4 regions of the Streptomyces sp. 8N616 genome follow, and region 3 is predicted to be linked to each of the others. Evidence: riboswitches for the same ligand, from Rfam matches in the RefSeq annotation. Region 3 holds a riboswitch; each other region holds the start of a gene.
What was found. Region 3 has a riboswitch for cyclic di-AMP ahead of ACTWQC_RS22620 (transglycosylase family protein). Riboswitches for the same ligand answer to the same signal wherever they lie in the genome.
Positions count from the first base shown of each region.

Region 1 (4,204 bases), on a different contig from region 3:
GCAGGGGTGCGGGCGCTGGCGATAGGGGTAGCCACCGTTCGCTGGGCGGCCAGCCACGCCAGGGCGACCGTGGCGATCTCCGCGCCCCGCGCCGAGGCGACCTCGTCGAGCGCGGCCAGCACGCGCCGCCCGCGCTCCGTCTCCAAGTGCTGGGCCGCCCGCCCGGCCCGCGCGCTGTCCACCGCCGCGCCCGCCCGGTACTTGCCGGTGAGGAAGCCGGAGGCGAGCGCGGAGTACGGGACGGCCGCCAGTCCGTGGCGGGCCGCGACGTCCGCGAGCGGCCCCTCGTACGTATCGCGCGAGACGAGGTTGTAGTGCGGCTGGAGGGCAGCGTACTTCGCCAGGCCCTCGCGGTCGGAGAAGGCGAGCGACGCCTCGAGCCGCTCGGGCGAGATGTTGGAGGCGCCGATCTGCCGGACCTTGCCCTCCCGCACCAGCTGGTCGAGGGCGGTGATGATCTCCTCGACCGGGACGCCGGGGTCGTCGAAGTGGGTGTAGTAGAGGTCGATGGAGTCGGTCCGCAGGCGGCGGAGGGATTCCTCCGCGGCCGCCTTGATGGTGCCGGCGGCCAGGCCCTTGAAGTCCGGGTGTCCGCCGGCCTTGGTGGCGACGACGATCTCGGAGCGGTTGCCGCGCGCCGCCAGCCAGTTGCCGATGACGGTCTCGGACTCGCCGCCGGAATTGCCCTGGATCCAGGCCGAGTAGACGTCGGCGGTGTCGAGGAAGTTGCCGCCCGCCTCCGCATACGCGTCGAGTACGGCGAAGGACTGCGCCTCGTCCGCGGTCCAGCCGAAGACGTTGCCGCCGAGGGAGAGGGGGTGGACGGTCAGATCACCGATGATCTTGTTCCTGTCAGCCATACGGCTGATCAACGCCGCCCGGCGCCGGGCTATTCCGGGCCGTGCCCGCACAGCGACGCGGACTGAGAAGCGGGGACGCGGACACGCAGGCAAGCCGACAGCCCTGGTGTCGGGGGGTTTGCACCAGGGCTGCCGACGAACAGGGTGCGATAAGTCAGAGCAACCGTACGGACGTCAGAGCGAGAGGCCCTTGCCGCGCAGCCAGGCCGCCGGGTCGATCGGGTCGCCGCCGCCCGGCCGTACCTCCAGGTGGAGGTGGGGGCCGGTGACATTGCCCGTGGCGCCGACGCGGCCGATCGTCTCGCCCGTCGTCACCTCGCCCGACGTCTGGGTCATCGAGGAGAGGTGGCAGTACCAGATCTCGGTGCCGTCCTCGAGGGTGAGGACGATCCGGTAGCCGTAGGAGCCCGCCCAGCCGGCCTCCGTGATCGTGCCGCCGTGCACCGCCTTGACGGGGGTCCCGGTCGGGGCGGCGAAGTCCTGGCCCGTGTGCGTGCTGGACCACATGGAGCCGGACTCGCCGAAGCTCGAAGTCAGCGTGTACGAGGAGGTGGGGAGGCTGTAGCTGCGGGCCAGCTTGGCGAGCCGCTCGGCCTCGGCCTTGCGCGCCGCCTCCTCGGCAGCCTTCCGCTCGGCCTCCTTCTTCGCGGCGGCGGCCTCCGCCTTCGCCTCGGCGGCCTCCTGGGCCGCCTTCTCCGCCGCGGCCTTCTGCGCGGCCTCGCGCTCCGCCGTCTCCGCCGCCGTCTGCTGCTGCTCGGCCTGGCGCATGATGCGGGCGCGCAGCGCCTCGCCCGCGTCGGCGCCCTCGGCCGCCTCCTCGTCGGTGAGACCGGCCTGGGAGAGCGGGGCCGCGGCGGTCACGGTGCCGTCGCCGACGCTGTCCGCGTCGTCGGATATCAGCGAGCCGATGCCGGGGAGCGCCTTGGCGTCGGGGAGCTTGTCCGAGACATACGAGAGGTCCGGCATGGAGATGGAGACCGGCGGCTTGTCCTGCGCACTCGCCATGCCGCCCGCACCGACGGCGGCGAACACGCCGACCCCGAGGACCGCGCCGCTGCGGGCCATGCCACCACCGCGCTGCTTGACGACGCGGTGCCTGCCGCGCACCGGGGCCAGGGAATCCGTGGTCGGGTTCCAGTCGCCGGAACCGGCGGCCGGGTAGTCCTCACCGAACTCACCGAATCCGCCCGGCCCGAAGTCGAAGCTCTGGGTGCCGGAGGGTTCGGGCGAGATCTCGGGGACAGGCCTGTTGGACGCCACTCGGGCGCACTCCTTTCCTTCCTTCTCGCCTACCGGGTTAGCTGACGGGTTCGGAGCAGGAAGGTCTCCTACGGGCCCCTCCGGAGAGGCGCCCGATTCACCCCAAGGTGGTGGTTCCCCGGTTCCCTTGGTGCAGGTCGTGCAGGTGGTGCTGGTGGTGCGGGATTCGGCGTAGGCGCACGGTGCCACCTCTTGTGGCGGCTGGGACGACCGCGCTGCGTTATCGAACGTTAATAGACGGCGGGACGTGATTCCAAGCCGTTCGGTGTGATCGTTAACGAAATCCCGAGGGACCAATCAGGACAGGAAGCCGCCAATTCGGGCGAGTTGCCCCCACGCCTGAAAACACCGCTCCCCTGATCGTGCGTCAGTTGTTATACGCAGGGATGCGCGCGGTTACGGAACGTAGGAGGCGGGGCGGGTGACCGCCGGCATCGCCATGCCGTCCGGCACTCCGCCCGCCGCATGCCGCCGTACGTCCGCCACGAGCGCGTCCGGCAGCGCGTCTGGCCCGGGTAACCGCCGGCCGCGCAGCCGCTCCCCCGGGTCGCAGAAGGCGCCCTCCGCATTCCGCGCCTCGGTCACTCCGTCCGTGAACAGCAGCAGCGCGGCGCCCCCGGGGAAGGCGAACTCGTCCACCCGGTCTCGTACGGGTGCAGGCCCTCGCGCCGCCTGCCCTGGCCCCGGGATGGTTTCCCTGCACACCGAGGAGCCCGAAATTGCGCCTTTGGAGTAGTTTCGTAGATATGAACACCGCAGCGAGGTCCTGGGCGGGCCGCACCCTGCTTCTGCCGGTGCTGGCGGTGCTCGCCGCCGCCCTCGTACTGGTGGCCGTCATGGCTCCCGGGGCGCGGGCCGCGGACGGGCTCGACAGCGCCGCGAACGCCCTGAAGAAGGGCCCTGTCTACGTCGATCCGCGCGCTTCGGGGCAGCTGCCCGCCGCCGATGCGGACGCGCTGGCGGACAAGATCGAGAAGGCGGACAAGCCGGTGTTCGTCGCCGTGCTGCCCAGCGCCTCCGAGTTCCAGCCGTCGACGCTGCTCCAGGACCTGCGGACCAAGGTCGGGATTACCGGCGTGTACGCGGTCGCGCTGGGTGACCGGTTCGACGCGGGCGCCGACTCCTCGGTGATGTCCCGCAACGCGGTCTCCAACCTCTCCGGCGCCGTGGAGCGCTCCGACCCCGGCGACGTGAGCGCCATGGTCAACGGCTTCGTCGATCAGGCCCTGCAGCAGGCCAACGGCCACGCCCCGGCCACCTGGAGCGGCGGCTCGGGCACCAGCACCGGCACCGGGGACGGCACCGGCGTCAGCGCGGCCGGCCTGCTCGTGACGCTCGGCGTGCTGATCACGGCCGTCGGCGGCGGAGCCCTGCTGGTCAGCCGCCGGGGCAAGCAGCGCAGGGCCGAGCGGGACCGTGCGCAGCTGGAGACGCTCCGCCCGGTCGTGGACGAGGACATCACCGCCTTCGGCGAGGAACTGGAGCGGATCGACTTCGACCCCTCGGCACCGAAGACGGACGACGCGATGCGCGAGGACTACGCCCGCGCCCTGGACTCGTACGACAAGGCGAAGGCATCGATGGACCGCGCGCGGCGGCCCAGTGACGTACGGGATGTGACCGAGTCGCTGGAGGACGGCCGGTTCTCGCTGGCCACGCTGGAGGCGCGGCGGGACGGCGAGCCGCTGCCCGAGCGCCGGGTGCCGTGCTTCTTCGACCCGCGGCACGGCCCGTCGGTCCAGGACGTGCAGTGGGCGCCGTCGGGCGGCGAGGAGCGCACCGTGCCGGTGTGCGCGGCGGACGCGGCGCGCCTCGAGGACGGCGAGGAGCCGATGGGGCGCGAGGTGGAGACGGCGTCCGGGCGCAGGCCGTACTGGGAGGCCGGACCGGCGTACGGGCCGTGGGCCTACGGCTATTTCGGCGGCGGCATCCTGCCGGGGCTGCTGGCGGGCACGCTGCTGGGCAGCATGCTGACCGGGCCGTACGCGTACGGGTACGACGGGTACGGCGGGGACTATAGCGGCGGCGACAGTTCCGGTTCCGACTTCAACTCGGGCGACTTCGGGGGCGGCGGCGACTTCGGC
Region 1 covers NZ_JBQQBY010000027.1:19,063-23,266, forward strand. Annotated here, with positions in the region: gene ACTWQC_RS23725 (aldo/keto reductase) at 1-860, opposite strand, end outside; gene ACTWQC_RS23730 (M23 family metallopeptidase) at 1,035-2,120, opposite strand; cyclic di-AMP (ydaO/yuaA leader) riboswitch at 2,133-2,302, opposite strand; gene ACTWQC_RS23735 (SpoIIE family protein phosphatase) at 2,517-2,759, opposite strand; gene ACTWQC_RS23740 (hypothetical protein) at 2,867-4,204, shown strand, end outside.
Region 1: another riboswitch for cyclic di-AMP. It lies ahead of ACTWQC_RS23730 (M23 family metallopeptidase); the one in region 3 lies ahead of ACTWQC_RS22620 (transglycosylase family protein).

Region 2 (4,204 bases), on a different contig from region 3:
GCTGGGCTCGGCCTGCGCAGCGCCGACGACGCCGGTTGCGCCTGCCGCGCTCGCGAGGGCGAGCGTCGCGGCCGTACGGGCTGCGGTACCACCTCTCATGCCCGTGAGGCCCGTGATGCCCGTGATGCCGGTGAACGTGCCGGTGAGCGTGCCAGTGAGCGATCGCTGCCTGGGCTTCCTGTGCGAGGCCACGGCGGCCGTCACTTCCTTCCTGCCTTTCCGGTGGCCGTGCGGGGGTCGCCACCGGGGCGCGTGGGGGCGCCTCGGTGGAGGACGCTAGACCTCCGTGTTACGGGCAGGTGTCGTGATGACCGGGATTGGAACGTTTAAGAGCGGCACTGAACAGAAGCGGCGGGTGAACTCCCGGGTGCTGCCGCCTTCTTGGTGCGGCCGTGACCGAAGCGGCGATTGAGGCGCACCTCGGTGGAGAGCGGTGCTACGGGCCCGGCTACGCTCCGCCGCATGGACGTACTTATCAGTGTCTTCGTCGGCCTGCACATCATCGGCATCGCGGCCCTGCTCGGCGGCTTCCTCACGCAGATGAAGGCAATGAGCGCCGGAACGGCCCGCTTCAACCCGGCCATGCTGCACGGCGCGCTGACCATGCTGATCACGGGCGTCGCGCTGGTCGGCCTCAACCAGGCCGACGACCAGGCCGTCAACAACGTCAAGATAGGCGTGAAGCTCGCGCTTCTGGTCGTCATCCTCGGCCTGGTCTACGTGAAGCGGGACGAGGAGAAGGTCGACAAGGCGGCATTCGGCACGGTCGGCCTCCTCACCATCGCCAACATCTTCATCGCCGTCCTCTGGACCTGACCTGCCGATCCGGCGGGGCGGGCCCCCGGGGCGCACGAACGCTCCCGGGGCCCCTCCCGCGCGGCTGTGCAGGCACGTGGGCTATGCGGGGCGGACGCTGCCGTAGATCGGCATGTACGTGATCGCCTCGGTGCGGACGTTCGCGCCCGGCTTCGGTGCATGGATCATCTGGCCGTCGCCTATGTAGAGCCCGACGTGGCTGATGTCGTCGTAGAAGAAGACGAGATCGCCCGGCTTCAGGTCCTCCGTGGCGACCCGCGTGCCGACCTTCACCTGGTCCCAGGTCGTGCGCGGCAGCGAGACCCCGGCGTACTTCCAGGCGGCCTGCGTGAGCCCCGAGCAGTCGTACGAGTTCGGGCCTGTCGCGCCCCACACGTACGGCTTGCCTATCTGGGCCCGCGCGAAGTCGATGGCCTTGGCGGCCTTGGTGGCGTACGAGTCGGCGCCCGAGTCCGTACCCGAGTCCGAGCCTCCGTCGGTCGAGCCGGAGCCGTCGTTCTGCTCCTGCTCTTGTTCCTGGCGCGCCTTCTCCGCCTGCTGCCGCGCCAGTTCCTCCGCCTTGCGCCGGGCCTCGGCCTCCCGCTTGCGCTCGAGCTCCGCCAGCCGCGCCTTCTCCTCGGCCGTCAGCTTCGACAGCAGCTCGCGCGCCTCCGAGAGCTTGCCCTGCACGGACTCCTTGGTGGTGCGGAGCTCCTTCTGCGACTCGGTCAGCGACGCGAGGCTCTCGGTGGCCTCGGCGCGCTTCTTCGACGCGGCCTCCTGCTCCGTCTGGAAGTCCTCGACGGCCTGCCGCTGCCGGCCGGTCATCCGGGACATCAGATGGTCCTGGTCGAAGTAGCCCTGCGGGTCGTCGGCGAGCATCATCGTCGCCGTCGAGGCCATGCCCCCGTTGCGGTACTGCGCGGCCGCGTAGCTGCCCAGCATGCGCCGAGCCTCGTTGAGTTTGTCCGTCCGCTTCGCGACGTCGTCGAGCAGCCGGTCGACCTTGGTGCGCTGCTTCTCGCTGCGCTCCTTGGCCTGGTTGTACTGCTGCGTTGCGGTGCCGGCCTGCCGATAGAGCTCGTCGACCTTCTTCTGGACTTCCTCGATGCTCTGCTTCGGCTCGTCCGGCGCGGCCTGCGCGCTCTGCGAGAGCAGGCTGACCGAGGCGAGGGCCGCGGTCGTCAGTCCGACGGCCGCGCGGCCGGAACCGGGGGACGTGAACATTCGAGTCCGCCGTTTGCGGTGCGACGCCAAGGCGCGCGACTCCTTCCGTGGACCGCCTACCGGGTTAGCTGTCGGGTTCGGGCGATCGGAAGGCTGCCCTACGGCCACCGCGCGCCGCCACGCTCTGACACGCGGGCGTGCGGGGGCCGATTCACCCCGGTCGTACGTTGGGTCCCCGGCTCCGGATGCCTTCGGGCGTCCTCAGGACGTCCTTCGGGCAGCGCCGGACTCGGCGGAGGCTGCCCGTGCCGACGCGGTCGCCGGCAGGGGGATCGGGCCGCCTGAGCGAGCACGGTAGCCAACGTGTGGGGCGGTTGTGAAGGCTGATGTTCGATATGCCCGAAACCTTTTCGTGACCTTTCTGCGGCGCGATCGTTTAGGGCGAAATGCGACCCTCCCACAGCGGAGGGGCGGGAACCGGCGTGGGCTGTCAGCCCCGCGGCCTAGACTCGGTGAACGATGAGCAGCCTCTTTGACGACAGCTTCCTGGCGGACCTCGAGCACCCGGCAGAGCCCCCGGCCGGACTCCCGGGGCCGGGTCACCCTGGCCACACGGGTCCCTCCGGCCACGCTGGCCACTCGAGCCACCCCGGCGAGGAACACCCGCCCCCGCCGCCCGAGGACAGTGGCCCGGAGGAGATCCCGGCCGGCCTCTTCGCGGGCCGCTTCGACGCTGCCGCCGACGAGGATGCGCGGGAGCGCTACTACCGCAACGGCGCCCCGCGGCCCGCCGTTGACCCCGCCGCGCTGCTCGAGGGGCTGAACGAGCAGCAGCGCGCCGCCGTCGTCCACACCGGCTCTCCGCTGCTCATCGTCGCCGGCGCCGGATCCGGCAAGACCCGCGTGCTGACGCACCGCATCGCGTATCTGCTGGGCGCGCGCCGCGTGCACCCCGGCCAGATCCTCGCGATCACCTTCACCAACAAGGCCGCGGGCGAGATGAAGGAGCGCGTCGAGCAGCTCGTCGGGCCGCGGGCGAACGCGATGTGGGTGTCCACCTTCCACAGCGCCTGCGTCCGCATCCTGCGCCGGGAGAGCAAGAAGCTCGGCTTCACCTCCAGCTTCTCCATCTACGACGCCGCCGACTCCAAGCGCCTGATGTCCCTGGTCTGCCGCGACCTCGACCTCGACCCGAAGCGCTACCCGCCGAAGTCCTTCAGCGCCAAGATCTCCAACCTCAAGAACGAGCTCATCGACGACGAGGACTTCGCGGCGCAGGCGAGCGACGGGTTCGAGAAGACCCTCGCCGAGGCGTACGCGCTGTACCAGTCGCGGTTGCGCGAGGCCAACGCGCTGGACTTCGACGACATCATCATGACCACCGTCCACCTGCTCCAGGCGTTCCCGGACGTTGCGGAGCACTACCGGCGCCGCTTCCGCCACGTGCTGGTGGACGAGTACCAGGACACCAACCACGCGCAGTACACGCTGGTGCGCGAGCTGGTGGGGACCGGGGAGACCGCGCCCGATCTCAACGTGGCCGAGCTGTGCGTCGTCGGCGACGCCGACCAGTCGATCTACGCCTTCCGCGGCGCGACCATCCGCAACATCCTCCAGTTCGAGGAGGACTACCCCGACGCCACCACGATCCTGCTGGAGCAGAACTACCGCTCCACGCAGACGATCCTCAGCGCCGCGAACGCCGTCATCGAGCGGAACGCCAACCGCCGCCCCAAGAACCTGTGGACGGAGGCGGGGGCGGGCTCCGCGATCACCGGCTATGTCGCGGACACCGAGCACGACGAGGCCCAGTTCGTCGCCGACGAGATCGACCGGCTGACGGACGAGGACGAGGCCAGGGCGGGCGACGTCGCCGTCTTCTACCGTACGAACGCCCAGTCCCGTGTCTTCGAGGAGATCTTCATCCGGGTCGGGCTGCCGTACAAGGTCGTCGGCGGCGTGCGCTTCTACGAGCGCAAGGAGGTCCGCGACGTCCTCGCCTACCTGCGGGTGCTCGCCAACCCCGAGGACACCGTGCCGCTGCGCCGGATCCTCAACGTCCCCAAGCGCGGTATCGGCGAGCGCGCCGAAGCCATGATCGAGGCGCTCGCGCTGCGCGAGAAGATCACCTTCGCGGAGGCGCTGCGCCGCGTCGACGAGGCGTACGGCATGGCGGCGCGGTCGGCGAATGCGGTCAAGCGGTTCAACACGCTGCTGGAGGAGCTGCGGACGATCGCCGAAT
Region 2 covers NZ_JBQQBY010000039.1:23,959-28,162, forward strand. Annotated here, with positions in the region: gene ACTWQC_RS29030 (NlpC/P60 family protein) at 1-192, opposite strand, end outside; gene ACTWQC_RS29035 (hypothetical protein) at 463-816, shown strand; gene ACTWQC_RS29040 (NlpC/P60 family protein) at 898-2,022, opposite strand; cyclic di-AMP (ydaO/yuaA leader) riboswitch at 2,061-2,230, opposite strand; gene pcrA (DNA helicase PcrA) at 2,482-4,204, shown strand, end outside.
Region 2: another riboswitch for cyclic di-AMP. It lies ahead of ACTWQC_RS29040 (NlpC/P60 family protein); the one in region 3 lies ahead of ACTWQC_RS22620 (transglycosylase family protein).

Region 3 (4,204 bases):
CCTGGAGCCGCTGCCCCTGGAAGGCGGTCTCTTCCGCGAAACGTGGGCCGGTCCTCCGCAGTCCGGGGGCCGTCCCGCGGGCACGGCGATCCTTTTCCTGCTGTCGGCGCAGAACGACCTCTTCTCCGCGATGCACCGGCTGCCGCACGACGAGGTCTGGCACTTCTACCTCGGGGACCCGGTGGAACTGCTGCTCCTGGAGCGGGACGGCGCATCGCGGGTGGAGGTGCTCGGCCAGGACGTGCGCGCCGGGCAGCACATCCAGTACGTCGTGCCGGGCGGCACCTGGATGGGCGCGCGGGTGCGGCCCGGCGGCAGCCACGCGCTCCTGGGATGCACGCTGGCCCCCGGGTTCCTCCCCGCGGACTACGAGGGCGGCGAGGCGGACGAGCTGGCCGCGCGCTACCCGCGGCACGGTGATCTCATCCGGGCCCTGTGCCGCAGCTCGTGACCCGTCTTCCGTATCCACCTCGTATCCACCCTCGTATCCATCCCCGTATCCACACCGGCACAGCACGACGAGGCGCCCGCCCCCGGCATAGCAGGGAGCGGGCGCCTCATGGAGTCAGGAGAGAAGACTCCGGCCGCGTCGAACCGTGTCAGATGCTGACGCCGTGCGCACGCAGGTAGGCGAGCGGGTCGATGTCCGAGCCGTAGTCCGGGCCGGTCCGCACCTCGAAGTGCAGGTGCGGGCCACTGCTGTTGCCGGTGGAGCCGGACAGGCCGATCTGCTGGCCGCCGGTCACCGCCTGGCCGGGCGAGACGGACAGCGAGGACAGGTGGGCGTACTGGCTGTACTTGCCGTCCGCGTGGCGGATGACGACCTGGTTGCCGTACGCGCCGCCCCAGCCCGCCGAGACGACCTCACCCGGGCCGATGGACTTCACCGAAGTGCCGGTGGGCACGGGGAAGTCGGCACCGGTGTGGTAGCCGCTGGACCACATGGAGCCGGCCTGGTGGTACGGCGTGCCGAGGGCCGGGTTGGAGACCGGGGCGGTGAAGCCGGAGGCGCTCTGCTCGGAAGCCGGCTTGGCCTCCTGCTTCGGGGCCTCCTGCTTCGGGGCCTGGGCCTTGGGCGCCGCGGGCTTGGGGGCCTGCTTCTTCGGAGCCTCCTGCTTGGGGGCCTGCTGCTGCGGCGCGGCCTCGGCCTTGCCGCCGCCCAGGGCCAGCTTCTGGCCCGGGTGGATCAGGTCCGGGTCGCCGCCGACGACCTGGCGGTTGTCCTGGTAGACCCGCTGCCAGCCGCCGTCGATGTGCTTGGCGGTGGCGATCTTGTAGAGCGAGTCGCCCTTGACGACGGTGTAGGACTCGGGCTTCGCCGCGCCCTTGTCCGCCGTGTCGGCCTTGTCCTCGGCGGGGGCCGGGGCGGGCTTGGTCTCGGGCTTGGTCTCGGGCTTGCCCTGGGCCTGCTCGCCGCCGGTGGAGATCGCGGGGGCCGGACCGCCCTTGGCCAGGCCGGCCTTGGGGCCGCACGCGGGCCAGGCACCGGGGCCCTGGGTGTCGAGCACCTTCTCGGCGACGGCGATCTGCTGGTCCTTGGTGGCCAGGTCGGCGCGCTCGGCGTAGTCGGTGCCGCCGAAGGCCTCCCAGGTGCTCTGCGTGAACTGCAGGCCTCCGAAGAAGCCGTTGCCGTTGTTGATGCTCCAGTTGCTGGTGCTCTCGCACTCCGCGACCTTGTCCCAGGTGTCGACGGAGGCGGCGCTCGCCTGGCCGGCGGTGATGAAGGACAGACCGATACCGGCGCCGCTTGCGGCGGCGGCGAAAGTGGCGCGGGAAATCCGGCCGGGCTTGAAGCGGCGATGACGTCCGCGTGCAGACATAGGGATCTTCCTCTCCTACGCCTGCGAGGTGAGCTGTCGGGTTCGGGCTGGAGTTGCCCGGCCGTGACTTACGCAGCGGCGAGCGCTGCGGCACGTCTTCACCCCAAGCCGGACCACGCCGAGCGCGGTACGGCACTTACCTTTGGTTCCCCCGCTCCTGCCGTGGTGCGTTGTCGTTTCTCCCTCCGCCGGCGGCAGGACTCGGCGCTCCGGCAACAGGGCGCCCGCCCCTTTCGATGGGCAGGCAGCGGAAAAGTAAACACATCCATTTCTTCGCCACAAGTGGCGTGCATTCGCCTGATTCGCCATTGAACAGATCGACTCGGTAATGCGTCACGCTGCGCTGCCGATCTTGGTCCCAGAGCAATAGGCATTACTACTGAACGGCTCTCACAATGGGCAGTCCGTAACCAAGTTGGGAAAATCGCCGCCATTCGAGTGCGCGAAGTCACATTTAACCGGCGGTCTTTGTGAGATGGGTCACCGGCCGACTAATTGTCCGATTTGGCATCTGAATTCAGCTTTGGTGGATTGCAGGCATTAGAAGCCTCTTTGCCGCCCGAGAATCTATCCGGCGAAACGGATGAATGCGGACCAAGTTCCGGAGATGCGCCACAGCCGGGCCCTCTCCCGCGGCTATCGTGAACACCCCGGTCGCGGATCTTGCGGAGTCGGAGTGCAGAGAGCGGAAGAGCTGATCGACACCAGGTCACAGGCGCCGCCGGAAGCCGGTGCGAACCCATCCCGTACGAGCTCCGGCGTGGGGCACCCCGACCGCCGTACGGGCCCCGACCGCGGTACGGGCGCCGACCGCCGGGCGTGGCCGCTCGCCGCGGCCGGAGCGCTCGCCCTCGCGGTGGCGGCCGCGGCGGCCACCGGGGTGGTCGGATGGCCGGAGCCCGGGGCCGTGCAGGCCTGGCGGACGATCTGCCTCGCCATCACGGTGCAGGCCCTGCCGTTCCTGCTGCTGGGCACCGCGCTCTCGGGAGCCATCAACGCCTTCGTCCCCGCGCACGTCTTCAGCCGCGCCCTGCCGAAGCGGCCCGCGCTCGCCGTCCCCGTCGCCAGCGCCGCGGGCGTCGTCCTGCCGGGGTGCGAATGCGCGTCCGTGCCGGTGGCGGGGAGCCTGATCCGCCGCGGGGTGCCGCCCGCGGCCGCGCTGGCCTTCCTCCTGTCCGCCCCCGCGGTGAATCCGATCGTGCTCGCTTCCACGGCCGTCGCCTTCCCGGGCGCCCCCGAGATGGTGGCGGCCCGGTTGCTCGCCTCGCTCGCGACCTCGGCGGTCATGGGCTGGCTCTGGATCCGCCTCGGCCGCGCGGAGTGGCTGCGGCTGCCGGCGCACCGGACCGGGCACCGGCCGGGACACAGCAGGTGGGAGGAGTTCCGGCTCGGCTTCCAGCACGACTTCCTGCACGCCGGCGGCTTCCTGGTGCTCGGGGCGATGGCCGCGGCGACCTTCAACGTCGCCGTGGAGCGCTCCGTGCTGGACACCTTCGCCGGATCGCCCTGGCTCTCCGTCATCTTCCTCGCCGCGCTGGCGATCGTGCTCGCCGTCTGCTCGGAGGCCGACGCCTTCGTCGCGGCGTCGCTGACCGGGTTCTCCCCCACCGCCCGGCTGGCGTTCATGGTGGTCGGGCCGATGGTCGACGTGAAGCTGATCGCCCTGCAGTCGGGCACCTTCGGACGCGCCTTCGCCGTACGGTTCTCGGCGGCCACCGCCGTGGTGGCCGTCGCCTGCAGCGCGCTGACCGGGTGGTGGGTGCTGTGAGGCGGAACGTCCAGGTGCTGCTGCTCCTGCTGTCGGGCGCCGGAGTGCTGCACATCTCGCTCTTCAGCGAGGTGTATCTGCGGTACGTGAAGGAGGGCCTGCGGCCGCTACTGATCGTCTCGGGCGTGCTGCTGGTCGCCCTGGGGACGGTGGGCGCGGCTCGGGACGGCTTCCCCTTCGCCAAGCCCGCTGCCCGGTCCGATGCCCACGACGCGGACGCCGACGGGGACGCCGGCGCGGATCACGGGCACGGGCACGATCACGGCAAAGGCCCGCGGATCGCCTGGCTGCTCTTCCTCCCCGCGATCACCCTGCTGTTCTTCACGCCGCCCGCCCTCGGCTCGTACACCGCCGCGCGGGAGAGCGACACAGCGGTCGCGGACGGGGAGCGGTTCTCCCCGCTGCCCGGTGGGTCCCCGCTCGTCATGCCCCTGTCGGACTTCAGCTCGCGGGCGCGGCAGGACCCCGGCCGGAGCCTGGAGGGCCGTACGGTCTCGATGACCGGCTTCGTCACGCCGGGCAAGAGCGGCGGCTGGTACCTGACCCGCCTGGTGCTGAGCTGCTGCGCAGCCGACTCGCAGTCGGTCAAGGTCCGGATGCTCGGCACCGCTCCCCC
Region 3 covers NZ_JBQQBY010000025.1:19,194-23,397, reverse strand. Annotated here, with positions in the region: gene ACTWQC_RS22625 (cupin domain-containing protein) at 1-451, shown strand, start outside; gene ACTWQC_RS22620 (transglycosylase family protein) at 600-1,820, opposite strand; cyclic di-AMP (ydaO/yuaA leader) riboswitch at 1,824-2,000, opposite strand; gene ACTWQC_RS22615 (permease) at 2,497-3,588, shown strand; gene ACTWQC_RS22610 (TIGR03943 family putative permease subunit) at 3,585-4,204, shown strand, end outside.

Region 4 (4,204 bases), on a different contig from region 3:
GCGAGCGCCAAGGGCGCTCGATTCCTCACCCCACCCATCGACCGTCGTGCCGAACTGCGCTGCTACATGCGTGATCCGGACGGGTACCTCATCGAGGTCGGCCAGGCGACGGGGCTGCTCGAAGGCATCCTGGCTCGCACCGACACCTGAGCCCAGGGTCTCGGCGGAATCCCCGGACACCGCTGGCCCGAGCACTACCGGTCGGTCGCGGACCCGCTCGTCGCCCATGGGGGGTGCGATCGACCTACTTGACTCCGGAAGTTCCGGCTTCAGCGGCCCTGCAGAGCCTTGACGTTGTCCCCGAACGTCCATCCCTTCGACCCGTCCCAGTTGATCGACCAGGTCATCAGGCCCTTCAATCCGTTGTTGTAGGTGTTCCAGGCCTGCGACACCAGGTCGGGCGACATGTGGCCGCCCCCGGCGCCCGGTTGCGCCGGCAATCCCGGTACCTGCTTGTCGTAGGGAACCCGGATCGTGGTGCCCTGGACGACCAGGCCCCTGTTCAGGCAGTCCGTCTGCGCGGTGAACCCTTCGACCGTGCCGGCGGAGTACGAGTCGCCGGAGCACCCGTACATGCTGCCGTTGTAGTACTGCATGTTCAGCCACCAGAGCCGGCCGTTGTCGGCGTACTTCTTCACGATCGGCAGGTAGGCGCCCCAGATCGAGCCGTATGTCACGCTGCCCCCGGTGACGTAGGCCGTCTCGGGCGCCATCGTCAGGCCGAAGTCCGGGGGCATCCGGGCGAGCACGCCGTCGATGATGTGCACGAGGTTGGCCTGCGAGGTCGACAGCTCGTTGATGTTGCCGCTGCCGACGAGGCCGGTCTCGATGTCGATGTCGATGCCGTCGAAGTTGTACTCCTTGAGGATCGGCACCACGGTCTCGATGAAGCGGTCGGCGACCGTACGGGAGCTGAGGTCGATACCGGCCGCCGCACCGCCGATGGACATCAGGATTGTGGCACCGGCCCCCTTGGCCTGGCACATCTCGGCCGGGGTCGCCACCTTCACCGTCGCGTCCATCCCGTCCTCCCACAGGACGGTGCCGTCCGAGCGGATGACCGGGAATGCCGCATTGATCACGTTGTAACCGTGATCGCGGATACGGGTGTCAGTGATCGGAGTCCATCCGAACGGCGGGTGAACGCCGTTCGCCGCGCCGTCCCAGTTCTCCCAGTACCCCTGGAGCACCTTGCCCGAGGGCTTCGGCTTGACCGCGCAGGTTTCGTCCCGCGGTGCGCTCGGCGCACTCGGTGCCGCGGCGACCGGCATCTGCACGGCGAAAGCCATCGCCAGGCCGACCACCAGCAGACGTGCCGTCCGACCCATCATGCTGCGCTCCCTCGCATGCCGGTGACCGCATTCTGCGTAACACGCGTTGAACGTAAGTTGGTCGAGACCTATCGTCAATAGGTCTGGACCAACGTGAGCGTTGCCGCCTCCAGGACGTGGTCAGCAGGCCGGTATCAGCCGACAGGCGGAGACTGACCCGCCCAGCACCTGTCCGAGGTCACGCTCAGTCGTCGAAGTGCGTTTTGGAACCGGCGGTGGACGTAGTGGTGCCGGTCGCCAGCAGCAGAGCCTGGTCGCTGATGGCCGGGCGTCCGTCGGGCAGGACGTTCAACTGCCGTGTGGATTCATAGACGTAAGGAATCGCGAGGGGTGGGTGTACGGCCGGGCGGGCGTAGTTCAGCGCGAAAGGTCTCATCGTGTCTCCTCCTGCCTGCCGGGAGGGGTGGCAGGTCCTGGGTTTGCCCATCGGGCAGGGGAATTCAGCAGGTGGGGGTAGGTGGGAACGCAGGGGAACGCGTGGCCGATCACCGCACCGGGCCTGTGACGGAATCTTCGGTCCGGGGTGAGGCGTCAGCTCTGCGGGCCGTGGGCCGGCAGCCGGTCCAGCGAGTCGACGGCGGACCCGTACTCCGGGGTGGTGTGCACCTCGAAGTGCAGGTGAGGCCCGGTGATGTCGCCGGTGGCGGCGGAGAGTGCGATGCGGTCGCCCCTGCTTACCGTGGCGCCGGGGGCGCGCCGGCGGCGGAGCCGCGGCCGGCGGGGCGGCGGGTGGCGTTCCGGGGACGTGGGACGCGGTGTCGTCCGACTGCAGACGTCATGGAGGCTCCGTACTCCGAACGCCTGCGAGGTGAGCTGTCGGGTTCGGGCTGGAGACTCGCCCGGCCGTGCGGCTGCCACGGCTTCACCCCAAGCCGTCCGGAACATACGGTCCGTACGGCACAAAGTGGGTCCCCCGCTCCTGCCCGGCGGCGATGACGTGCTGCCGCGCGCCGGGGGCAGGATTCGGCGGTCCGGCCACGCGGTGTTCGTCTCTCGAACGCCGAGCACGTTAGAGGTACCTTGCGATTGAACACAAGGTCTTCACAAACGGATACGGAGTCAACTCACTTTCATCACAGGGCAGTTCGGGATGGGTAAGCACGATATCTCCGGCAAAGCGGCGCAGGCTCGGCCTCATGGTTGGACGGCGTACCGTCGCACGTGGCCGTCCACGGAGCCCACATGCACCAGGTCGGCCCGCCGCCCCTGGGCCCCGGCGTGGACGGATGCGGGTTAGGTGCTGGGGGACGTTCCGTTCGACGCATTCACCGAGCGCGTCCTCAGGGAGCTGGCCGGAAACGCGCGCTAGGCGTGCGCTGCCGGGGGTGTCACCAGCAGCGCCCAGGCGCACGTGCCGTGGGGCGTGACGTGGACGCCGTACCGCCGTGCCAGGGCGTCCACCAGGGGGAAGCCCCGGCCGCACTCGGCGAGGTCCGCGTCCAGGTCCATGCCGGGAACTGAAGGGCCCGGAACGGAAGGGCCGGGAGCGGGCCGCCACCGGCCGCCGTCGAAGACCTCGATCCACACCTCCGGAGGGGCGTGGGCCAGCCGTACGCTGACGTCGGCGGCGCCGCTGTGCCGCACGGCGTTGGTGACGAACTCCGTGACGATGATGCGCGCCGACTCGGCCAGGTCGTCGCCCGTCCGCCACGCCATGAGCTGTGCGCGGGCGAAGGACCTGGCCCGGTGCACCGCCCAGTCCTCGGCGGGCAGCGCGCAGAACGCCATGGCTCTGGGGTGCTCCGGACGCGGGACGGTGCGCTCAGGCACCGCAGCCCGCGTGAGGCTCGGGTATCGGTCGAGGACGGTCATGGCAACTCCCTGCAAAAATAAGGGCACTCGCGGACATCAGACGACGATCAGGGCCTCGAGCGTGCGCGGTCCGTGCACGCCTTCGACCCGGTCGAGTTCGATGTCGCTGGTGGCCGAAGGGCCGGAGATGAAAGTCAGCGGCCGGGCGGGATCCAGCCGGGCCAGAGCCTCCGGCACGGAGGCCACGATCTGGTCGGCCCGGATCAGGCACAGGTGGTAGTCGGGCACCAGGGTCAGGGCTCGCCGGCCCTGGCCGGGGCCGCCGTCGAGGACCAGCGTTCCGGTGTCCGCAATGGCCGCGGCCACCGTCGTCACCGTGCCGTCGACGCGGTCGAGTTCACGTACGGGCAGCCGCGGATCGTCGCTGAGCACCCGCTCCGGGGGCAGCCCGGCCCGCCACGCGGGCGGAAATCCGTGGGGCACGACGACGCAGCCCGCGCGGCGAGCGGCGAGAGCCTCCGCGACGGCCGTGGCCACGGCGCCGTAGGCCGCGCCGCCGGAGGCCGCGCTGTCGACGCCCGCCCCCACCGCTTCGGCGCCCCCAGCCACGTCGTCGGCGGTCACCAGCCGCACCACAGCCCCGTAGTCCGCCATCCGTTCCGCCAGCAGCTTCACCGCCGCCGGCGACCCGGTGGGCGGGGATCCGCCCCGGGAGTAGTGCCGGGCCACCGGCACGTCCTCCGGACGCTCGCCCTCCGGTACGTCCGCCAGCGCGCGGCGAATGCGGTCCAGCACTTCAGTGCGTGCGTTCACGAGTGTGTCCTCCTCCACCAGGCCCGGAAGCTCTCCTCGGCCGGGAGCGGTGCGTCGCGGGCGTCGGTCCAGGCGGACAGCGGCCCCGGCAACCGGCGTACGCCCCGGCGCCCGCCCAGCAGCCGCCCGGCCACGGCCCCCACCCGCTGTACCGCCGCCAGACGGGACGGACGGGAGAGCACCCAGCCCGCCACCGCCATCGCCGCCCGCTCGAGCCCCGGCACCCGGCGCCGCCTGGCACCGTCCACCACCCGGGCCCGCAGATGGACGAGCACCTCCGGGATATTGATCTTGACCGGGCAGACCTC
Region 4 covers NZ_JBQQBY010000006.1:65,825-70,028, reverse strand. Annotated here, with positions in the region: gene ACTWQC_RS07275 (VOC family protein) at 1-150, shown strand, start outside; gene ACTWQC_RS07270 (chitinase) at 270-1,328, opposite strand; gene tgmA (putative ATP-grasp-modified RiPP) at 1,516-1,707, opposite strand; cyclic di-AMP (ydaO/yuaA leader) riboswitch at 2,114-2,273, opposite strand; gene ACTWQC_RS07260 (ATP-binding protein) at 2,637-3,143, opposite strand; gene ACTWQC_RS07255 (LutC/YkgG family protein) at 3,180-3,896, opposite strand; gene ACTWQC_RS07250 (lactate utilization protein B) at 3,893-4,204, opposite strand, start outside.
Region 4: another riboswitch for cyclic di-AMP. It lies ahead of tgmA (putative ATP-grasp-modified RiPP); the one in region 3 lies ahead of ACTWQC_RS22620 (transglycosylase family protein).